DNA from 2 places in the Streptomyces sp. NPDC002577 genome. Region 2 is predicted to be linked to the other one. Evidence: predicted binding sites of a transcription regulator. Region 2 holds the regulator's gene; the other holds the start of a gene.

Region 1 (11,585 bases), on a different contig from region 2:
GCCCTGCGCGGCAGCACGACCACCCTCACCTGCGGCGTTGCCCGACGAGAGCTCGGCGCCGAGCGGACGGTCGTACATCGCCTTGACCAGGTCCACGCCGGGCTCGGTGAGCAGCGGGCCCACGATGCCGGAGACGAAGTCCGCCGAGAACTCCTTCAGGTCCGCGTCGACGAAGGCGACGATGTCCCCGCTGGTCACGAGCAGCGAACGCCACAGGACCTCGCCCTTGCCGGGGAGCGCGGGTATGCGCGGCAGGATCGCGTCGCGGTGGACGACGCGGGCACCGGCCGCCGCGGCGACCTCCGCCGTACGGTCCGTCGAACCCGAATCGACCACCACGAGCTCGTCGACGAGCGGCATCGCCGGCGTCATCAACTCGCGGCGGATCACCTCGACGATCTCGCCGACCGTCTTCTCCTCGTTGAGCGCGGGAAGCACGACGCTCACCGTCTGTCCCGTGGCGCGCTTCGCTGCGACCAGCTGACGGAGCGGACGGTCGGTCACCGACCAGGACCGTGTACTCAGCCAGCGCTCGACTTCATCAAGCACGTTCTGGTGCCCCCTCACTGGGACCACTCGGTGGCCCGTCACTGAGACCACTGCCTGTGATCCATCTCGCGGTTCGGACGACTACCTCAACTGTCCTGGCCTTCGGTTACAGTCTTGAACAACGCGCATGACCATCGCATGTCGGGGGTCATGGCGCGAACAAACGCTCCGGGACCCGCACGGCCCGGCGCCATACCGCTCATCCAGAGGGGCAGAGGGACACGGCCCGTTGAAGCCCCGGCAACCCTCCAGCCGGTTCTCGTACCGATCACCGTTGATCGCCGATCACTTTTGATCACAGTCGCGAGGCCCCGGCTAGGGAAGGTGCCAAATCCGTCTCGCGGCGAGATGCGCCGCGAGGAAGATGAGGAGAAAGGGCCTCGCCTCCATGGCTGCGCAGACTGTTGCCACCACCGACACGGACACCGCCGGAACCGACACCGCCAAGGCTGTCGACCTCGGACCCGCATCCGCCCTCTCCTGTCGTGAGTGCGGCGAGCGCTTCCCGCTCGGCCCGATCTTCGCCTGCGAAATCTGTTTCGGTCCGCTCGAAGTCGCATACGACCTGCCGACCGGTGACCCCGAGAGCCTGCGCAAGCAGATCGAGGCCGGTCCCGACAACATCTGGCGGTACGCCCCGCTGCTGCCCGTCCCCGCGGACGTGGCCACCAAGCCGAACCTGAACCCGGGCTGGACCAAGCTCGTCAAGGCCGACAACCTCGCCCGTGAACTCGGCGTCACCGGCGGCCTGTTCATCAAGGACGACTCCGGCAACCCGACGCACTCCTTCAAGGACCGCGTCGTCGCCCAGGCCCTCGAGGCCGCCCGCGCCTTCGGCTTCACCACGCTCTCCTGCTCCTCCACGGGCAACCTGGCGGGTGCCGTCGGCGCCGCCGCCGCCCGCGCCGGCTTCCGCTCCTGCGTCTTCATCCCGCACGACCTCGAGCAGGGCAAGGTCGTCATGGCCGCGGTGTACGGCGGCGAGCTCGTCGGCATCGAGGGCAACTACGACGACGTGAACCGTTTCTGCTCCGAGCTCATCGGCGACCCGCTGGGCGAGGGCTGGGGCTTCGTCAACGTCAACCTCCGGCCGTACTACGGCGAGGGCTCCAAGACCCTGGCGTACGAGATCTGCGAGCAGCTCGGCTGGCAGATCCCGGACCAGCTGGTGATCCCGATCGCCTCCGGCTCCCAGCTCACCAAGATCGACAAGGGTCTGCAGGAGCTGATCAAGCTCGGTCTGGTCGAGGACAAGCCGTACAAGATCTTCGGCGCCCAGGCGGAGGGCTGCTCCCCGGTGTCGACGGCCTTCAAGGCCGGGCACGACGTGGTGCGGCCGCAGAAGCCGAACACCATCGCCAAGTCCCTCGCCATCGGCAACCCGGCCGACGGCCCCTATGTCCTCGACATCGCCCGCCGCACGGGCGGCGCCGTCGAGGACGTCAACGACGAGCAGGTCGTCGACGCGATCAAGCTGCTGGCCCGCACGGAGGGCATCTTCGCCGAGACGGCGGGCGGCGTGACCGTCGGCGTCACCCGCAAGCTGATCGAGAACGGCCTCCTGGACCCGTCGCTGACCACGGTCGTCCTCAACACGGGCGACGGCCTCAAGACGCTGGACGCGGTCGAGCCGACCACGGGCCCGACGGCGACGATCCGTCCGAACCTCGACGCGTTCCGCGCCGCGGGTCTTGCCGGTTAGTCGTCGTAGGGGCATGTGATCGTGGCCGGCCGCCGGTCGTGGTCCGTCCTCGCGCCCACGCGGCGGCCGCCGCATGTCGATACAGCCCGCGCCTCTTCAGGGCGCACCCGTTCCTCCCTCGAGGTGAATCATGAGCGTTACCGTCCGCATCCCGACCATCCTGCGTACGTACACCGGCGGCCAGGCCGAGGTGCCCGCTGAAGGGGCCACGCTCTCCGAGGTCATCGCCGACCTGGAGAAGAACCACGCCGGGATCGCCGCCCGCGTCCTCGACGACCAGGGCAAGCTGCGGCGGTTCGTGAACGTGTACGTGAACGACGACGACGTCCGCTTCGAGCAGGGTCTGGAGACGGCGACCCCGGACGGCGCCGGCGTCTCGATCATCCCGGCCGTCGCCGGAGGCTGAGCACCGCACGCTGAGTCACCAGAATTGCCCCCTCCGCGAGAGAAGCGGAGGGGGCAATTCTGCATGGTTGAGCGCGGTACAGTTGGGGAACTCGGTTCGCCGCTCTTGTCCGGTGCATATGACTTCGCGCCCGGCAGTCGATGAGAAGTAGCCAAAGTGCACGACTCTTTTGCGTCGTATATTCCTTTTGCCGGGCCCGACTTGCCCTGAGTACTGGCGGATTCTCCGCATATTCCCGATCGGGTGTGCCCGGATTTCTCGTCCGATTGACCTGTTGCAGACGGCAGTTGGGCAGATACATTCAGCCGCGGTCGACGCGTTCCGGCGCACACCCCCAACCGTTGGGGGGTGAGGTCTGACCCGGGTCCGCGAAGTGCGGTCCTGTGCAAGGGCCAGTAATAGGGGAGTTAGGCATGGCTCAGGGCACCGTCAAGTGGTTCAACGCGGAGAAGGGGTACGGCTTCATCGCGGTCGACGGTGGTGCGGATGTATTCGTCCACTACAGCGCGATTCAGATGGACGGCTACCGCACCCTGGAAGAGGGCCAGCGGGTCGAATTCGAGATCTCGCAGGGTCAGAAGGGACCGCAGGCGGACATGGTCCGCATGGCCGGCTGAAGCGCCGACTGACTGCAACGACATTCACGCAGGGCCCGTATCCCGGTCGGGGATACGGGCCCTGCGGTGTGCCCGGGCGTTCGCGTTCGGGCGGGGTCTGTCAGCGGCGCGTGTCTCTTTGGGGTGCGTCGCCCGGTCGCCACCCCTCAAGGAAGCTCTTCGGGCGCTTGCGCCCACCCGTCTCCCGGCCACCACCCCTCAAGGAAGCCCTTCGGGCGCTTGCGCCCACCCGTCTCCCGGCCACCACCCCTCAATGAGCCCTTCGGGCGCTTGCACTCTCTGGGGTCGAGTGCTAATCATTGGCGTTAGCACTCTGAGAGTGAGAGTGACAACGAAGGACCGGGTCGGTGAGGCCCAGCAGGCCGGGTGGGGCAAGGAACCACGAGGCAGGCAGGCCGTCCGTCGCGGGCGCCAGCGCGGTCCGGAGAAATCCACCCCAGTCCGGGAGGACCACTTCACATGGCCAAGATCATCGCGTTCGACGAGGAGGCACGGCGCGGTCTCGAGCGCGGGATGAACCAGCTCGCCGACGCCGTCAAGGTCACCCTTGGCCCCAAGGGTCGCAACGTCGTCCTCGAGAAGAAGTGGGGCGCCCCCACGATCACCAACGACGGTGTGTCCATCGCCAAGGAGATCGAGCTCGAGGACCCGTACGAGAAGATCGGCGCCGAGCTGGTCAAGGAGGTCGCGAAGAAGACGGACGACGTCGCCGGTGACGGCACGACGACCGCGACCGTCCTGGCCCAGGCGCTCGTCAAGGAGGGTCTGCGCAACGTCGCCGCGGGTGCCAACCCGATGGCCCTGAAGCGCGGCATCGAGAAGGCCGTCGAGGCGGTCTCCGCCTCCCTGCTCGAGCAGGCCAAGGACATCGAGACCAAGGAGCAGATCGCTTCCACGGCCTCCATCTCCGCCGCCGACACCCAGATCGGCGAGCTCATCGCCGAGGCCATGGACAAGGTCGGCAAGGAAGGCGTCATCACCGTCGAGGAGTCCCAGACCTTCGGTCTGGAGCTGGAGCTCACCGAGGGTATGCGCTTCGACAAGGGCTACATCTCGGCGTACTTCGCCACCGACATGGAGCGTATGGAGGCGTCCCTGGACGACCCGTACATCCTGATCGCCAACTCCAAGATCGGCTCCGTCAAGGACCTGCTGCCGCTCCTCGAGAAGGTCATGCAGTCCGGCAAGCCGCTGCTGATCATCGCCGAGGACGTCGAGGGCGAGGCCCTGTCGACCCTGGTCGTCAACAAGATCCGTGGCACCTTCAAGTCCGTCGCCGTCAAGGCCCCGGGCTTCGGTGACCGCCGCAAGGCCATGCTCGGCGACATCGCCATCCTCACGGGCGGCGAGGTCATCTCCGAGGAGGTCGGCCTCAAGCTGGAGAACGCGACCCTGGACCTCCTGGGCAAGGCCCGCAAGGTCGTCATCACCAAGGACGAGACCACCATCGTCGACGGTGCCGGCTCCTCCGAGCAGGTCAACGGCCGCGTCAACCAGATCCGCGCCGAGATCGAGAACAGCGACTCCGACTACGACCGCGAGAAGCTGCAGGAGCGCCTGGCGAAGCTCGCCGGCGGTGTCGCGGTCATCAAGGCCGGTGCCGCCACCGAGGTCGAGCTCAAGGAGCGCAAGCACCGCATCGAGGACGCCGTCCGCAACGCGAAGGCGGCCGTCGAGGAGGGCATCGTCGCCGGTGGCGGCGTGGCCCTGCTGCAGGCGTCGCAGGTCTTCGAGAAGCTGGAGCTCGAGGGCGACGAGGCCACCGGTGCGCAGGCTGTGAAGCTCGCGCTCGAGGCCCCGCTGAAGCAGATCGCCGTCAACGCCGGCCTCGAGGGCGGCGTCGTGGTGGAGAAGGTCCGCAACCTCACCCCGGGCCACGGCCTGAACGCCGCGACCGGTGAGTACGTCGACCTGATCGCCGAGGGCATCATCGACCCGGCCAAGGTGACCCGCTCTGCCCTGCAGAACGCGGCCTCCATCGCCGCGCTGTTCCTCACCACCGAGGCCGTCATCGCCGACAAGCCGGAGAAGGCCGCGGCCCCGGCCGGCGGCGGCATGCCGGGCGGTGACATGGACTTCTGATCGACCTGTTGGTTGATCAACCGTCCTGCAACGTTCCGAGGGCGGCACCCCTTCTCCCAAGGGGTGCCGCCCTCGGGCGTGTCCGGGATCACAGCGGGGCGCGGAAGGCTCGGTGGAATGCCGTGGCCGGCCGGGCGGTTGACCCGTATGAGAGTCGATGCACGTGCACATATCTGCTCGGGTGTTCGACACCTCGTCCGCCAGTCATTCCCCGATTCCGAGGAGCCCCCACGTGACCGTCACGGCCTCCGCCTCCGCATCCCGCGCGGCCCAGATCCTCTCCCGGCCCGTCCAGCTGAACGGCCTGACCGTCCCGAACCGGATCGCGATGGCGCCCATGACCCGGCAGTTCTCGCCGGGCGGCGTCCCCGGGGAGGACGTGGTGGGCTACTACGCGCGCCGGGCGGCGGCAGGCGTCGGACTGATCGTCACCGAGGGCACGTACGTCGGCCACGAGTCGGCCGGGCAGAGCGACCGTATCCCGCGCTTCCACGGCGAGGAGCAGCTGGCGGGCTGGGCGAAGGTCGCCGAGGCGGTCCACGCGGCGGGCGGGACGATCGTGCCGCAGCTGTGGCACATCGGCATGGTGCGCAGCGCGGGCGAGCCCCCGTTCGCGGACGCCCCGGCGGTCGGCCCGTCCGGCATCCGCCTCGACGGCACCGAGGGCACCGGCAAGGCCATGACCCAGGGCGACCTGGACGACGTCATCGAGGCGTTCGCCGAGGCCGCGGCCGCCGCCGAGCGGACCGGCTTCGACGGCGTCGAACTGCACGGCGCCCACGGCTACCTCATCGACCAGTTCCTGTGGTCCGGCACCAACCGCCGCACGGACGCGTACGGCGGCGACCTGGTGGCCCGTACGAGGTTCGGTGCCGAGATCGTGGCCGCGGTCCGCAAGGCGGTCTCGCCGGACTTCCCCGTGATCTTCCGCTACTCGCAGTGGAAGAGCGACAACTACGACGCCCGGCTGGCCGAGAGCCCGAGTGAGCTCGAGGCGCTCCTCACCCCGCTCGCCGAGGCCGGAGTGGACGTCTTCCACGCCTCAACGCGCCGCTACTGGCTGCCCGAGTTCGACGGCTCCGACCTGAACCTGGCCGGCTGGACGAAGAAGCTCACCGGCAAGCCGGTCATCACGGTCGGCTCGGTCGGCCTGGACGGCGAGTTCCACGGCACCTTCCGGGGCGAGGGCGCGCCGGTCAAGGGCATCGACAATCTGCTGGACCGGCTGGAGCGCGAGGAGTTCGACCTGGTCGCGGTCGGGCGGGCGCTGCTGCAGGACCCGGAGTGGGCGGCGAAGGTGCTCGGGGGCCGGTTCGACGAGCTGAAGCCGTTCGGCGCCGACGCGCTCAAGTCGCTGAGCTGAGGCCCAAGGCGACGGTAGTGTCCGGGAGATGAGGATCCTTCATCTCTCGGACACTCACGTGAACCGCACGGACGCTCCCAACCGCCATGGGGTCAACGCGACCGACTCCCTGCGGCTGATGCTCGCCGAACTGCGCCACCAGCAGGGGATCGACGTGATCGTCGTCACCGGTGACGTCGCTGACGACGGGGCGGTGGAGGCGTATGCGGCTGTGCGGGAGCTGATGGGGGAGTTCGCGCGGGGCATCGGGGCGCCGGTGTTCTACACGACCGGCAACCATGACGAACGGACGGCCTTCGGCAAGGTGCTGGGCAGTGGGCACCCGGAACCGGACGTGGTTCTGGATTCCGAGGCGTCGGAGCGGGCGGCGGTGAGCACGGTCGGGGGCTATCGCTTCGTCACGTTGGACTCGCTGGTGCCGGGGAAAGTGCATGGGCACCTCAGCGAAGCTCAGCTGTCGTGGCTGCGCGACGTGCTGAGGACTCCGGCCGAGCACGGCACGGTTCTCGCCTTCCATCATCCGCCGGTCCATCTCGGCACGGAGACCCAGAGTGTCTTCGGGCTTCGCAACCCGGGCGAGTTGGCGGCGGCGATCAGGGGGAGCGACGTACAAGTGATCCTCACCGGTCACTTCCACCTCCAGCTCTTCGGGCTCCTTGAGTCTGTGCCGGTGTGGGTCACTCCGGGCGTGGTCAACCGCGTCGACCTGACGGCCGAACCCGGTACGGAGCGGGCGGTGCGAGGGGCATCGGCGTCGCTGGTGGTGCTGGGTGCGCCCGCGAGCCCGCTGTTCCACACGTTCCATGCGCGTGATCCACGGGCGCACGAGACGGTGTACGCGCTGGACGCCGAGCAGGTGCGTGCGTTCGTCGAGAGGGAGCCTGAGAGGTTTCAGAGATTCCCGAGCGGCTCGATGTCCACGCGGACGGGGGTGCCCCACACCCGCAGTACCTCGTAGTCGGTGAACTCGTGCACGAGCCGGTAGGCCATGGCGGGGCGGGAGCCGCGTCGCTGGGCGGCGAGGTAGAGCTCGGCCTCGTGCCGGTCGCGGCGAGGGGTGCTGCACAGCTGCCATGTCTGGCCGTTCCACTGCTCGGGCAGCCAGCGCTGCTGGGGGTGAGGCCGGCCTTCACGGACGCCGTATCGGGAGGGGGCGGGCTCGGTGGGCCGCGATACGGCGGGTCCGTTGATCTGGGCGCGACGGGCGGCCCGCCGCCGGGTCTCGCACAGCAGACACAGGTCGTGGGCGTTCTCGTCGACCGGCCCGTTGGGGTGCTCGGGGCAACGGGTGCTGGGGGCGGCGGTGGTGACGCTCTCTTCCAGCAACTCCAGGGCCTTTTTGATGTCCCCCTTGATTTCATGCAGCTTGGTGTCGGGGGTCTCACTGGTCAGGTACTCGCCGTGTTCGCCGAGAAGGCGGAGGGCGCGGCCCAGGGCGGTGAGTTGGGCGTGGTTCATGGGATGGGGCTCCCGTTCTCTGCGTCCAGCTGAGCCATGAATGCGTTCCCTGTCGACCCCTGCGCGGGCGTCAGTCGGCGTAGTCCTTGAGTTTCTCGGTGTCCAGGGTGATGTTCACGGGGGAGGGGAGTTCGACGGTCGCTCCCCAGCGATAGGAGGCGGACTGCTGGTAGCGGCCGTCCTTCGGCTCGCTGTAGACGGTGACGGTGTTGTCGTCGCGGTCGATGAGTAGGTAGACGGGGATGTCGGCCGCCGCGTAGCCGACGGGCTTGTCGATGCGGTCGCGTTGGTCGGTGTCCCTGTCGTGTGAGGTGATCTCGACGGCCATGAGGGCACCGTCGGTTTCGGACCACTCGCCGTCCCCCTTGAAGTGGTCCACCGGTGCCAGGAAACCGTCCGTGCGGGCGCGGCCCTTGCGATACGCCTCAGCCTTGACACCCCGCTCGGGCGCGAGGTCCAGGTCGGGGCGTTGCTGCATGCACTGGCGCAGCAGCCACATGAAGATCGACGTGTGGTTGCCGTCCGGCACGGCTTTGACCTCTACTTTTCCGTTGATGTATTCGAGCCGAACCGTCTCGGGGGCGACGGCGGCCAGCTCCTCGAATTCGTCGACGTCGAGCGGACCGTGCCGGACGCACAGCCTCCCGCCGAGGAATTCCAGCCGGTTCTTCAGCTCCCTCGGAGCCCTGCGGACGAGTTCTTCGAAGTCCTCGACGGACATCTGCGGGCGTTCAGCGGTGTCAGGGGTCATGGTGTCGCCTCCTCCCCACCATCGTGCCCCGGGGTGGTGTCGTCGGACCGTAGGAGCGGTCATGCGGGTGTCCTCTCTCGTCGTCGTTCGTCCATTGCCGCGCGGATCCCGGCCGCGCGGGCGCGGACCGCAGGGGCGGACAGGGGCGTATGGGGGCGGACGGGGGCGCGCTCACCCCGGCAGGCGCTGCAGATGCCGCCCGGCAGCGCCTCCGGGCGGCCCGGGGTGCCGCACTTCGCGCACTCCAGCACGCGCAGGGGTGGGCGCGGGGCGCGTACGGGTTCGGGTGGGAGCTTGTCCTTCAGGCGGGTGCGTACGAGGGCGGCCGGGCTGTGGACGGGTACCGGGAGCCCGGTGGTCAGCGCGCGGAGTACGTCCTCTTCGGTGGCCCCTCGCGCGAACCACTCGGTGGCCAGCGGAGCGAGATCCGCGCAGGCCGCGGCGGACAGGGACAGGGCCGGGGCCGTACGGCCGAGGGCGGCGAGCAGGATGTAGGCGCGGGAGCGAGGGGGGCGGCCGGGCTTGTCCGGAGGCTCTGGTGAGTCCTGCGGTACGTCGCCGCGTGTGAACGCCGCCCACCAGCCGTCGTCCCGCGCGGTACGGGAGAACCACGTTCGGGTGATCCAGCGCGGGCTGCCCGAGCCGGCCACGTGCTCCCGGCCCCTGCGCAAGTGGCCAGCCCGTTGAAGGGTGTTGAGGCTCGTGCGCAGCGCGCACTGGCCGTACGGGAGCGTCTTGGCCAGCGTCTTCACGGAGATGTCGGCGCCTTCGGGGAGGCGGTCGATGTAGGCGGCCACGGCTGCTTCGCGGGGTGGGAGGTGCGCGAAGTCGTGAGCGGTGCGGGGGAGTTGGTCCGGCGCGGAGCGCTTTCCGTAACCCGGATTGGCCATCGGGTGCGGGACTGCGTGCGCAGGGCGGAGGGCAGCACTAAGCTTGGCGTCAGCCACGGGATCGACTCTCATTCGATCTTGTTGGTCAAGCCCCCGCAGGTGTTGCTAGCGCCTGGCGGGGGCTGTTCGTTATGCGGGCACGCTAGACCCTCGTGACTGTGCGTTGCAGCTGGTTGCACGATGTCAACTCGCAGGGTGGGAGGGTGGGTTGAGACCCTCCACCCGTTCTTTGAATAGAAGGCTCGGAGCTGGGGGCTTGAGCCCCGGGCGGTTCACAGGCCGAGAAGTACGGGTTCCTCTGGAACTCCTTGATCGATCAATTCCTCCAGTGGTGTGGCGAGATCGCGGGGTCCGAACACGTCGGGGCCGCGGTAGTCGGCGATGTCCTGCGGCCACCACCACCGCAGCCCGGTGATGTTCTCGGCGGCGAGTTCCTCGGTGGACATCGCTCCGCGAGGGTCGAACGACGCGGTGCGGACCAGGAAGTAGTCGTTGACCACGCCGTCGTAACCGGCCGTGTGTCCGGGCGCCACGACCTCCTGGTGCCATACGTGTGGAGGGTCGGCGTCGACGGCGAGGCCGACCTCTTCCAGCAGCTCGCGGCGGAGGGCGGCGAGCTGCGTCTCGCCGGGCTCGATGCCTCCGCCGGGAGCTGCCCATACGACCAGGCCGGCCCGTTCTGGAATGGCGAACCGGCACAACAGGATCCGGTTGTCCTCGTCGAGGATGATCGCGCGGACCGAATGGCGCAGCCTCACTTGGGGCGCCTGATGTCCGTGATGAACGTCGACCAGGTCTCCGCCCGGAACACGAGCCTCGGGCCGTGGGGGTTCTTGGAGTCGCGTACCGGGACGACGGCGGGGTGGCCGTCGGCGACTTCGAGGCAGTTGCCGCCGTCGCCGCCGCTGTACGTGGACTTGCGCCAGCGGGCGGCTTCGAGGCAGTTGCCGCCGCTGCCGCCGCTGTAGCTGGACTTATGCCAGGTGGCCGCGCTCAGGTCGTACTCATGGATGCTCCTCATGGGCGTAATCGTGCGCCATCGCCTCGATCAGGGACAGGGAGTTTTCCGGCGAGAGTGCGCAGGCCGTGAGGAGTGCGTAGGTGTGCCGCTGGTACCTGATGGTGGACGGGTCGTCCTCCAGCCGTCCGGTGCCGACCCCCTCGAAGTAGACCAGAGGGGGGGCGTCCTCGAAGTCCATCAGCTTGATGGCGCCCTGCATCGCCGCGTGTGCCCCGCCGTCGAACGGCAGCACTTGCACGATGACCCGGTTCCGGCGGGCCAGGCCTGCGATGTGGCGCAGGGCTTCTGCCATCACGGCACGCCCGCCCGTCTCGCGGCGCAGCGCGGCCTCGTCAAGCACCGCCCACAACAACGGTTCTGTTGGATCGTCGAGGATGCGAGCCCGTTCTATCCGGGCCGTCACCAGCTGCTCGATCTTCTCCTCGGGCGCTGTCGGCTGGTACGCGCGGCAGACGGCCCGTGCGTACGCGGGCGTCTGGAGCAGCCCGGGGATCAGCAGCGGTGCGTACTCCCTGATCGCCGTGGCGGCCGCCTCCGCTTCGGCCGCCTCCGCGAAGTGCTCCGGGTACTTCGACTTGGCCGCCGCCTTGCAGTTCCGCTGGAAGAAATCCTCCGTGCCGAGGACTTCGTCGAGCATCTGCGCGTACTCCGGCTGCATCCGCCGCGTACCCGCTTCCAGCTGTCCGATGAACGAGCCGCTCACGAAAAGCCGTTGGCCCAGTTCCTCCTGGCTGAGGCCTGCCTTC
Region 2 (11,585 bases):
GCTGTGCAGGCTCGAACCCGCGGAGATAGCGGACATACTCGAGCCCGCCGAGCACGCATCGGACGACGGGACCGGCGAGACAGGTGCAGAGGCCGAGGCCGATTCCGGTTCTCTCGTCATCGAGGTCTCCGACCAGCACCCCGCGCGCGAGGTGCGCGGTGACGGGCTCGCCGTGGCGCAAGGGACGCCCGAGTTCGGGCGCGGTCTGCATCTGGTCTCCGCGCTCGCCACGTCCTGGGGCGTCACCTACCGCGCCGGCACCAAGACCGTCTGGGCGCGGCTGCCGATCGCCGGCATGCCCACCGCCGTGCCGGAGACCGAGACGTACGAGGTGGAGAGCGCTCTGCAGCACGGGCCGAGCGTGCTCGGCCCCCTCTTCCCGTCGTCCGGGCGCACCTCCGGGGATCAGGACTGGGTCAACCACGGCGCCCTGTCCTTCCTCGCCGAGGCCTCCGATCTGCTGGCCGGGCAACTCGACGAGGACCTCGTCGCGGCACTCGCCGGACAGCTCCTGGTACCGCGGCTCGCCGACTGGTGCGCCGTGTGGCTGAACGACGAGGACGGCAGGGCGGGCTGGGGCACGGACGGCGGAACGGGCGGCCGGCACGGCACCGACCGGCACGGCGGCGCCGGTGCCGGAGCGGGAACGTCCGGCTGGCCCCGGCTCGCCCGGGTCTGGCACGTCAGCGAGAACCGCATCGAGGAGCTCCGCCGCATCCTGGAGAAGGAGCCGCCGATGCTCCCCGACACGCTGCCCTCGGGAGCGGTCCCGGTGCCCTGGCCCGGCGCGGAGGCATCGGACGCCCCATCGCACGACATCCCGGCCAGCGCATCGGAGGCCACGCCGGACGACGCGCCGGACGACGCGTCCGAGGCGCCGGGCGCGGCTCTCGCGTACCGGCTGATCGCGGGCGGCCGGCCGCTCGGCACCCTGGTCATCGGCAGGTCCGGTCTCGCCCGCTTCCCCGACGAGATCACCGGGCTCGTCGAGGACTTCTGCCGCCGCGTCGCGCTCGCCATCGGAGCGGCCCGGCAGTACGCCCGCCAGGCCACCATCAGTCGCGTGCTCCAGCGCGGCCTGCTGCCCACGACGGTCGCGACGATCCCCGGCGTCGAGTCCGCACTCGTCTACGAGCCGCGGGACAAGGGCGGCCCCGGCGGCGACTTCTACGACGTGTTCCCCGCCGGAGACGGACGCTGGTGCTTCGCGCTCGGCGACGTCCAGGGCAAGGGGCCGGAGGCCGCCGTCGTCATCGGGCTCGCCCGGCCCTGGCTGCGGCTGCTGGCCCGCGAGGGATACCAGGTCGCCGAGGTCCTCGACCGCCTCAACCAGATGCTGCTCGACGACGCCACCGAGGCCGCGGACGCGGCCGCGCGCGCCATCGCCGCCGTGGGCGGCCCCGACGTACCGCCCGAGGGCTCCATGCCCCGCTTCCTCTCCCTCCTCTACGGCGAGCTGGTCCCCACCGGCGACCGGGTGCGCTGCACCCTTGCCTCCGCCGGGCACCCGCTGCCGCTCCTGCTGCGCCCCGGCGGCGACGTACGGGCCGCGGCCGCGCCGCAGGTGCTGCTGGGCGTCGTCGAGGACGTGGCGTACCACAGCGAGAGCTTCGAGCTGTGCCCCGGCGACACGCTGCTGTGCGTCACGGACGGGGTGACGGAGCGCCGCTCCGGGCGGCGCCAGTTCGACGACGGCGACGGGCTCGCGGCCGCGTTCGCCGACTGTGCCGGACTGAGCGCGCCCCTCGTGGCCGAGCGGATCAGACGGCTGGTCCACGAGTTCGCGGACGGGCCGCCGGAGGACGATCTGGCGCTGCTGGTGCTCCAGGCGCAGCCCGCCGGGTGAGCGCTCCGGTCGCGGGACTGGCGCGAGGCCCAGGTCGCGGCCTGGGTTCGGGCTGTTCCTCCGGTGCGGGACAATGGAACGCATGCCTTCCGCACTCCCCGACGGCGAGCCCGTGCCCCAGGACGGTGCGCTGCCGGCGCACGCCCTGGCCGGCGCCGCCGACCGCCCCCTCGGGTTCTATCTGCACGTCCCGTACTGCGCCACCCGCTGCGGCTACTGCGACTTCAACACGTACACCGCGACCGAGCTGCGCGGCACCGGTGGCGTGCTCGCGTCCCGCGACAACTACGCGGCGACCCTGACCGACGAGATCCGCCTCGCCCGCAAGGTGCTGGGCGACGACCCGCGGCAGGTGCGGACGGTCTTCGTCGGGGGCGGTACGCCGACGTTGCTGGCCGCGGACGATCTCGTCCGCATGCTCGGCGCGATCCGCGACGAGTTCGGGCTCGCGGACGACGCGGAGATCACCACGGAGGCCAATCCCGAGTCGGTGGACCCGGCGTATCTGGCGGCTCTGCGCGAGGGCGGATTCAACCGGATCTCCTTCGGCATGCAGAGCGCCCGGCAGCACGTCCTGAAGATCCTGGACCGCACGCACACCCCCGGACGCCCCGAGGCCTGCGTCGCCGAGGCCCGCGCGGCGGGCTTCGACCACGTCAACCTCGACCTGATCTACGGCACGCCGGGGGAGTCCGACGACGACTGGCGCGCCTCCCTCGACGCGGCCATCGGGGCCGGCCCGGACCACGTCTCGGCGTACGCCCTGATCGTCGAGGAGGGCACCCAGCTCGCCCGGCGGATCCGCCGCGGCGAGATCCCCATGACGGACGACGACGTGCACGCGGACCGCTATCTGATCGCGGAGGAGGTGCTGTCCGGGGCCGGCTTCGAGTGGTACGAGGTCTCCAACTGGGCCACTTCGGAGGCCGGGCGGTGCCTGCACAACGAGCTGTACTGGCGGGGCGCCGACTGGTGGGGCGCCGGGCCCGGGGCGCACAGCCACGTGGGCGGGGTGCGGTGGTGGAACGTCAAGCATCCGGGGGCGTATGCGGCGGCTCTGGCGGAGGGGCGGGCGCCCGGGGCCGGGCGTGAGGTGCTCTCCGAGGAGGACCGGCGTGTGGAGCGGATTCTGCTGGAGCTGCGGCTTCGGGAGGGTTGCCCGCTGGGCATCCTCGCCCCTGCGGGGCGGGAGGCGGCCGAGCGGGCCGTAAGGGACGGGCTCCTGGAGGACGGTCCTTACGCCGATGGGCGTGCCGTGCTCACGTTGCGGGGGCGGTTGCTTGCGGACGCGGTGGTCAGGGACCTGGTCGACTGAAGCCGACCGGAGCCGGGGCTGGCCGGGAGCCGAGTCGCTTACCGGCGCTTGCCGGGTGCCGCTGCGCCCACCCGTGCCGCCCCAGCGGCACGATTGCCCGCACCTATGTAGCTACGCCGTGACGAAGTCGATCAGTTCCTCCACCCTGCCCAGCAACGCGGGCTCCAGGTCCTTGTACGAGTGGACCCGGGACAGGATGTGCTGCCACGCCGCGCCGGTGTTCTCCGGCCAGCCCAGTGCCCGGCACACTCCCGTCTTCCAGTCCTGGCCCCGCGGCACCGTCGGCCACGCGCGGATGCCGACCGCCGACGGTTTCACCGCCTCCCAGATGTCGATGAACGGGTGGCCGACCACCAGCGCGTACTCGCTCGTGACGGACTCCGCGATACGGGACTCCTTCGTGCCGGGGACCAGGTGGTCCACCAGGACACCCAGGCGGGCGTCCGGGCCGGGGGAGAACTCCGCGACGACCGCCTGGAGGTCGTCGACGCCCTCCAGATACTCGACGACCACGCCCTCGATACGCAGGTCGTCGCCCCACACCTTCTCGACCAGTTCGGCGTCGTGGCGGCCCTCGACGTAGATCCGCCCGGCGCGCGCCACACGGGCCCGTGCGCCCGGCACCGCAACCGATCCCGAGGCCGTACGGGTGGGACGCACCGGCGCCGCTCCGGAGGGGCGGACCAGGGTCACCACCTTGCCCTCCAGCAGGAACCCGCGGGGCTCCAGCGGAAACACCCGGTGCTTGCCGAATCGGTCCTCCAACGTGACCGTGCCCGCCTCGCAGCGGATCACCGCGCCGCAGAAGCCGGTCCCGGACTCCTCGACGACCAGTCCTGGTTCCGCCGGGACCTCGGGTACCGGCTTCGGCTTCTTCCACGGCGGGGTGAGGTCCGGAGAGTACAGACGGCGCTGCGGGCCCGAAGGGCCCTCGTTGGAGGGGCGGTGGCGGGAGACGGGTGGGAGCATTCGGATGACGATAGGGAGAAGGCGCGGGGCCTGGCTACGACACGCCGAACCGGGCCGCCAGCTGATCGCGTTGCTGCCGGACAAACGCCGCATTCACCGCGGCTCCATGACCGGGTACGTACACCGCGTCCTCGCCGCCCAGGTTCAGCAGCCGGTCCAGGGCGGCGGGCCAGTGGGACGGCACCGCGTCCGGGCCCGCCTGCGGTTCGCCCGACTCCTCGACCAGGTCGCCGCAGAAGACGATCTCGGGCGTCGAGGAGGTGGCGGGGACCAGGACCGCCATGTCGTGTCCTGTGTGGCCGGGGCCCACATTCGCAAGGAGTACCTGGTGGCCACCGCCCAGGTCGAGTGTCCACTCGCCGCTGACCTGGTGGCGCGGGGAGACGAGGAGTTCCGCGGCCTCCGCCGCGTCCGCAGGGTCGAGCCCGTGCCGTACCGCGTCGGCCAGGAGATCCTTCCGGCCCGCGGCGAAGACCCAGTCGAGCCCCACGGGCCCGTAGACCTCGACTCCCGCGAACGCCGCCGCGCCCAGCACGTGGTCGAAATGAGGATGGGTCAGTGCGAGATGCGTCACGCGCCGGCCGGGGCCGAGCAGTTGCTGTGCCTCCTGGCGCAGCTGCGCACCCTCCCGCAGGCTGGATCCAGCGTCGACCATGAGCGCCGCACCCTCGCCCACGACCAGGCCCACCGTGCAGTCCCACACCGGCAGCCGGCGCCGGCCCACCCGGGGCGACAGCCCCTCCCAGCCCCGTGTTTCCCACGCCACGTCCGTCACGATTCCCACGACACGACCTTCACCATCCGTGTGCCACTTCCCTACCGGCGACGCTAGTCCCCGGGGTCCGCCGCAGCACGACACCCCAGCCCAGACCGCACATATCGGCAGCGCTCCGGTGTGACCGCCCTTGCCGGGGCCGTACCCCACGGCCGTACACTTGGCCCGGGAAGGCTGGCACTCGCACACAGTGAGTGCCAGGCGAGAGGCCGTAAGGGACGACACGACGACCTGGAGGTGTGCGCGGATGCTCAGTGAACGCAGACTCGAAGTACTGCGCGCCATCGTCCAGGACTATGTCGGCACCGAGGAGCCCGTCGGCTCCAAGGCCCTGACCGAGCGGCACAACCTCGGTGTCTCCCCGGCGACCGTGCGCAACGACATGGCGGTGCTGGAGGACGAGGGCTACATCGCCCAGCCGCACACCAGCGCGGGGCGCATCCCCACGGACAAGGGGTACCGCCTCTTCGTCGACAAGCTCGCGGGCGTCAAGCCGATGACCGCGCCCGAGCGCCGGGCCATCCAGAACTTCCTCGACGGCGCCGTCGACCTCGACGACGTCGTGGCACGCACGGTGCGGCTGCTCGCGCAGCTGACCCGGCAGGTCGCGGTGGTGCAGTACCCGTCGCTCACGCGGTCGACGGTGCGCCATGTGGAGCTGCTGTCGATGGCCCCGGCCCGGCTGATGCTCGTACTGATCACGGACACCGGCCGGGTCGAGCAGCGCATGGTCGACTGCCCCGCCCCCTTCGGCGAGACCTCTCTCGCCGATCTGCGGGCGCGGCTCAACAGCCGGGTGGTCGGCCGCCGCTTCACCGACGTGCCGCAGCTGGTGCAGGATCTGCCGGAGGCCTTCGAGGCCGACGACCGCGGCACCGTCTCGACCGTGCTCTCGACGCTGCTCGAGACCCTGGTGGAGGAGACCGAGGAGCGGCTGATGATCGGCGGCACCGCCAATCTCACCCGCTTCGGACATGACTTTCCCCTCACCATCCGGCCTGTGCTCGAGGCGCTTGAGGAGCAGGTCGTGCTCCTCAAGCTCCTTGGCGAGGCGAAGGATTCGCACATGACCGTACGTATCGGTCACGAGATCGCCCATGAGGGGCTCAACTCCACGTCTGTGGTGTCGGTGGGCTACGGTTCGGGCGGCGAGGCAGTCGCCAAGCTCGGCGTGGTCGGCCCGACCCGCATGGACTACCCGGGAACGATGGGAGCAGTACGCGCAGTGGCACGTTACGTCGGACAGATCCTGGCGGAGTCGTAAGTGGCCACGGACTACTACGCCGTACTCGGCGTGCGCCGCGACGCTTCCCAGGACGAGATCAAGAAGGCATTCCGGAGGCTCGCCCGCGAGCTGCACCCGGACGTCAACCCGGACCCGAAGACGCAAGAGCGCTTCAAGGAGATCAACGCCGCGTACGAGGTGTTGTCGGACCCGCAGAAGAAGCAGGTCTACGACCTCGGCGGCGACCCGCTCTCGGCGAGCGGCGGCGCGGGCGCGGGCGGCTTCGGCGCCGGCGGCTTCGGCAACTTCTCGGACATCATGGACGCCTTCTTCGGTACGGCGTCCCAGCGGGGCCCGCGGTCGCGTACGCGGCGCGGCCAGGACGCGATGATCCGGCTCGAGATCGAGCTGGACGAGGCGGCCTTCGGCACCACCAAGGACATCCAGGTCGACACGGCCGTGGTGTGCAACACCTGCAACGGCGAGGGTGCCGCCCCTGGCACCTCGGCGCAGACGTGTGACATGTGCCGCGGCCGCGGTGAGGTGTCGCAGGTCACGCGGTCGTTCCTCGGCCAGGTCATGACCTCGCGGCCGTGCCCGCAGTGCCAGGGCTTCGGCACGGTCGTGCCGACCCCGTGCCCGGAGTGCGCGGGCGACGGGCGTGTGCGGTCGCGTCGCACGCTGACCGTGAAGATCCCGGCCGGTGTCGACAACGGCACGCGGATCCAGCTCGCCGGTGAGGGCGAGGTCGGACCCGGCGGCGGACCCGCGGGCGACCTGTACGTGGAGATCCACGAGCTGCCGCACCCGGTGTTCCAGCGGCGTGGCGACGATCTGCACTGCACGGTCACCATCCCGATGACGGCCGCCGCGCTCGGCACGAAGGTGCCGCTGGAGACGCTGGACGGGCTGGAGGAGGTCGACATCCGGCCCGGTACGCAGTCCGGGCAGTCGATCCCGCTGCACGGGCGCGGCATCACGCATCTGCGGGGTGGCGGGCGCGGTGATCTCGTCGTGCATGTCGAGGTGCAGACGCCTTCGAAGCTTGATCCTGAGCAGGAGCGGTTGCTGCGGGAGCTGGCGCAGCTGCGCGGGGAGGAGCGGCCCCTGGGGCAGTTCCAGCCGGGGCAGCAGGGGTTGTTCTCGCGGCTCAAGGACGCGTTCAACGGGCGGTGACGCCGCCTGCCGGGTCATGCGGAAGGGCCGATTCGGACTCGTGTGCTGGACGTGACAACATGCGGTCATGTCCAGCGCACTGAGCGATCTCTTTCCTCTTCCGATCGTGCAGGCCCCCATGGCGGGCGGCGTGTCGCGGCCGCAGCTCGCTGCGGCCGTCTCGGAGGCCGGCGGGCTCGGGTTTCTCGCGGCCGGCTACAAGACCGCTGACGGGATGTACCAGGAGATCCAACGGCTGCGCTCGCTGACGAGCCGGCCGTTCGGTGTGAATCTCTTCATGCCGCAGCCGGACTGTGCGGACCCGGCTGCCGTGGACGTCTACCGCAACCAGCTCGCCGGTGAGGCCGCCTGGTACGGCACCGAGCTGGGCGATCCCGACGGCGGCCGCGACGACGGCTACGACGCCAAGCTGGCGATCCTCCTCGACGACCCGGTCCCGGTCGTCTCCTTCCACTTCGGCTGCCCGGCCCCCGAGGTGCTCGAGTCGCTCTCGCGTGCGGGCACGCTGACCATGGTCACCGCCACCACGGTCGAGGAGGCCCAGACCGTGCAGCGGGCCGGCGCGGACGCCGTGGTCGTACAGGGCGTCGAGGCAGGCGGCCACCAGGGCACCCACCGCGACAACCCGGAGAACGACGCCGCGGGCATCGGCCTGCTGTCGCTGATCACACAGGTCCGCGAGAGCGTGCGGCTGCCGATCGTGGCGGCCGGCGGGATGATGCGCGGCGCGCAGATCGCCGGGGCACTCGCGGCCGGCGCCCAGGCCGCGCAGCTGGGCACGGCGTTCCTGGTGACGCCCGAGTCGGGTGCCAACGCCCTGCACAAGGACGCGCTGACCAACCCCCTCTTCGCCCGCACCGAACTGACGCGGGCCTTCTCCGGGCGCCCGGCCCGCGGCCTCGTCAACCGCTTCATGCGCGAGCACGGTCCGTACGCCCCGGCCGCGTACCCGCAGATCCACCACCTCACCTCCGGGCTGCGCAAGGCGGCCGCGGGGGCCGGTGACCCGCAGGGCATGGCGCTGTGGGCGGGGCAGGGGCACCGGCTGGCGCGGGAACTCCCGGCCGGGCAGCTCGTCGAGGTGCTGGCCGCCGAACTGGACGTCGCGAAGGCGGCGTTGTCCGTGGAGAGTGGCTCATGACCGCGCCGGTGTTCGTGGTGGACGAGGTCCCGGGCGGCCCCGAGTACGTGCTGGACGGGCCCGAGGGGCGGCACGCCGTGTCCGTGAAGCGGCTGCGGCCGGGCGAGGACGTCGTGCTCACCGACGGGCACGGCCGCTGGACGGAAGGCGTCGTCAAGGCGGCCGAGGGCAAGGACCGGCTCGTCGTGACGGATCTGGCGGCCGTCCAGGAGGAACCGCCGCCCACGCCCCGTATCACCGTCGTGCAGGCCCTGCCCAAGGGCGACCGGGGCGAGCTCGCGGTGGAGACCATGACCGAGACCGGTGTCGACGTGATCGTGCCGTGGTCGGCGTCGCGCTGTATCACGCAGTGGAAGGGCGAGCGGGGCGTCAAGGCGCTCGGCAAGTGGCGGGCGACGGCGCGCGAGGCGGGCAAGCAGTCGCGCCGGGTGCGCTTCCCCGAGGTCGCGGACGCCATGACGACCAAGCAGGTCGCCGCGCTTCTGGCCACGGCGGACCTCGCGGCCGTCCTGCACGAGGAGCGGGACTACAGCAGCGAGCCGCTGGCCACCGCCGGCCTTCCCGCCACGGGCGAGATCGTGCTGGTCGTGGGGCCCGAAGGGGGAGTGTCACCCGAAGAGCTGCAGGTCTTTTCGGCGGCAGGCGCCAGGACGTACCGGCTGGGGCGTACCGTGCTGCGTACGTCGACCGCGGGGACGGCGGCTGTCGCGCTGCTGCTCGGCCGCACCGGCCGCTGGTCCTGACGCCCGGCCGAGTCCCCCGGCGACCGCACCGGTCGCCGCAGGGCGGCCCCGGATGTGTGCCGAGAAGGAGGCCGCATTGGAACTGGCCCAGGTGAGGCTGCTCGTCTCCGACTTCCAGGCCTGCTACCGCTTCTACGCCGAGGTGCTCGGGCTGAAGCCGCAGTCGGGCGCGCAGGACGGCCCGTACGAGAAGTTCAGCCCGGCCGTCGGCTCGGCGGGCATCGCGCTGCAGGACCGCGCCATGATGGCCGAGGTGCTCGGCGAACTCGCCGACACCGTGAACGGGCACCGCTCCCTGGTGGTGCTGCGCGTCGACAACCTCGACGCGTACTGCGCGGAACTCGTCGGCCGCGGAGCGGTCCTCGAGCACGGGCCCGCCGCCATGACGGACCGGCTGCGCGTCGCCCATCTCAAGGACCCCGAGGGCAATCTGGTGGAGCTTCAGGAGTGGCTGCTGATGCGCGGCTGAGGGCCCCGGGCGGCGCGACGGGGCAGGTGACCGTGCAGGTCCGCGGCCCGAACTGATCGAAAACGCTGACCTGGACGGCGGTGACTGCTTAGTGTGATCGGGTGACACAGCCTGCGTACCTTCGGTTCCCGCATCTGCACGGCGACCTGCTCGCCTTCACCGCTGAGGACGACGTCTGGGTCGCGCCCCTCGACGGCGGCCGCGCCTGGCGGGTCAGCGCCGACAACGTCCCCGTCAACCACCCCCGGATCTCCCCGGACGGCACCACCGTCGCCTGGGCGTCCACCCGCGACGGGGCACCCGAGGTGCACATCGCACCCGTCGACGGCGGACCGTCCCGGCGGCTGACGTACTGGGGCAGCCAGCGCACGACCGTCCGCGGCTGGACCCCCGACGGACACGTCCTCGCGCTCACCACGCACGGCCAGGCCTCGCTGCGCCGCAGCTGGGCACGGGCGGTGCCGCTCGACGGCGGTCCCGCGGCCACCCTTCCGTACGGGCCCGTGGGCGCCGTCGCGTACGGCCCCGACTCCCGGGTCGTGCTTCTCTCCGCGACGATGGGGCGCGAGGCCGCCTGGTGGAAGCGCTACCGGGGCGGCACAGCAGGCAAGATGTGGATCGGCAGGGACGTCGGCGACGGGGAAGGGGCCGGCGAGTTCGTCCGGCTGCACGACGGGCTCGACGGGAACATCGAGTACCCCATGTGGGTCGGGGACAGGGTCGCGTTCCTCTCCGACCACGAGGGCGTGGGCGCCGTGTACTCGTCCCTCGCCGACGGCTCCGACCTCCGGCGGCACACGCCTGTGCACACCGCGACGAGCTTCTACGCCCGGCACGCCTCGACCGACGGCACCCGGGTCGTCTACGCGAGCGGCGGTGAACTGTGGCTCCTCGACGACCTCGAAGGCGCCGAGCCTCGCCGGCTCTCCTTGCGCCTCGGTGGGCAGCGCACCGACCTCCAGCCGCACCCCGTCAACGCCGCCCGCTGGTTCGGCGCCGCCGCGCCCGACCACACCGGGCGCGGCAGCGCCGTCTCCGTCCGCGGCGCCGTCCACTGGGTCACCCACCGCGAGGGCCCCGCCCGCGCGCTCGCCGCCACGCACGGCGTACGCGCCCGGCTGCCGCGCACCTTCCGGGTGGACGGCGAGGAACACGTCGTGTGGGTGACCGACGCCGAAGGCGACGACGCCCTCGAATTCGCCCCGGCCACCGGCCTCGCACCCGGCGCGACACCGCGCCGCCTCGCCGCCGGCCAGCTCGGCCGCGTCCTGAGCCTGGCGATGGCCCCCGACGGCAGCCGCGCCGCCGTCGCCTCGCACGACGGGCGGGTACTGCTCGTCGAACGGGAGACCGGAGAGGTACGAGAGGTCGACCGCAGCGAACACGGAGACGCGAGCGGTCTCGTCTTCTCACCCGACTCGACGTGGCTCGCCTGGTCCCACCCGGGCCCCGAACCGCTGCGCCAGCTCAAGCTCGCCAACACCGCCGACCTGTCGGTCACCGAGGCGACCCCGCTGCGGTTCCAGGACTACTCGCCCGCCTTCACGCTGGACGGCAAGCACCTCGCGTTCCTCTCGGCACGGTCCTTCGACCCGGTCTACGACGAGCACGTCTTCGACCTGGCGTTCGTGGGCGGCTCGCGGCCGCACCTGATCACTCTGGCCGCCACGACTCCGTCCCCCTTCGGGCCGCAGCGGCACGGCAGGCCCTTCGACGCGCCCGACAAGGACGAGACGCCCGACAGCGAGGGCGCCCCCGTCACCCGTATCGACCTCGACGGACTCGCCGACCGCATCGTGCCGTTCCCCGTCGAGGCCGCCCGCTACACCACCCTGCGCGCGGCCAAGGACGGCGTGCTGTGGCTGCGCCACCCGGTGCTGGGGGTGCTCGGCACCTCCCGCGCCACGCCCTCCGACCCCGACCCGA

Evidence for each region. The regulator HrcA, encoded in region 2, represses chaperone genes, less so after heat shock. The targets are predictions, from matches to a motif close to TTNGCACTCNGNNNNNCNGAGTGCNAA.
Region 1: the regulator HrcA is predicted to act here: its motif matches at 3,580-3,606, upstream of groL (chaperonin GroEL).

What each region holds. Positions count from the first base shown of each region.
Region 1 is NZ_JBSFWK010000015.1:31,678-43,262, reverse strand. Features, by position in the region: gene ACWD4J_RS20820 (glucosyl-3-phosphoglycerate synthase) at 1-549, opposite strand, end outside; SAM riboswitch class I at 746-920, shown strand; gene thrC (threonine synthase) at 914-2,251, shown strand; gene ACWD4J_RS20810 (MoaD/ThiS family protein) at 2,382-2,657, shown strand; gene ACWD4J_RS20805 (cold-shock protein) at 3,071-3,274, shown strand; gene groL (chaperonin GroEL) at 3,734-5,356, shown strand; gene ACWD4J_RS20795 (NADH:flavin oxidoreductase) at 5,589-6,719, shown strand; gene ACWD4J_RS20790 (metallophosphoesterase family protein) at 6,748-7,677, shown strand; gene ACWD4J_RS20785 (hypothetical protein) at 7,611-8,177, opposite strand; gene ACWD4J_RS20780 (Uma2 family endonuclease) at 8,248-8,928, opposite strand; gene ACWD4J_RS20775 (hypothetical protein) at 8,988-9,818, opposite strand; gene ACWD4J_RS20770 (NUDIX domain-containing protein) at 10,091-10,576, opposite strand; gene ACWD4J_RS20765 (DUF397 domain-containing protein) at 10,573-10,839, opposite strand; gene ACWD4J_RS20760 (helix-turn-helix domain-containing protein) at 10,823-11,585, opposite strand, start outside.
Region 2 is NZ_JBSFWK010000022.1:39,085-50,669, forward strand. Features, by position in the region: gene ACWD4J_RS25205 (SpoIIE family protein phosphatase) at 1-1,846, shown strand, start outside; gene hemW (radical SAM family heme chaperone HemW) at 1,929-3,161, shown strand; gene ACWD4J_RS25215 (DUF3097 domain-containing protein) at 3,273-4,130, opposite strand; gene ACWD4J_RS25220 (MBL fold metallo-hydrolase) at 4,165-4,914, opposite strand; gene hrcA (heat-inducible transcriptional repressor HrcA) at 5,153-6,169, shown strand; gene dnaJ (molecular chaperone DnaJ) at 6,170-7,306, shown strand; gene ACWD4J_RS25235 (nitronate monooxygenase) at 7,374-8,447, shown strand; gene ACWD4J_RS25240 (16S rRNA (uracil(1498)-N(3))-methyltransferase) at 8,444-9,190, shown strand; gene ACWD4J_RS25245 (VOC family protein) at 9,267-9,659, shown strand; gene ACWD4J_RS25250 (S41 family peptidase) at 9,761-11,585, shown strand, end outside.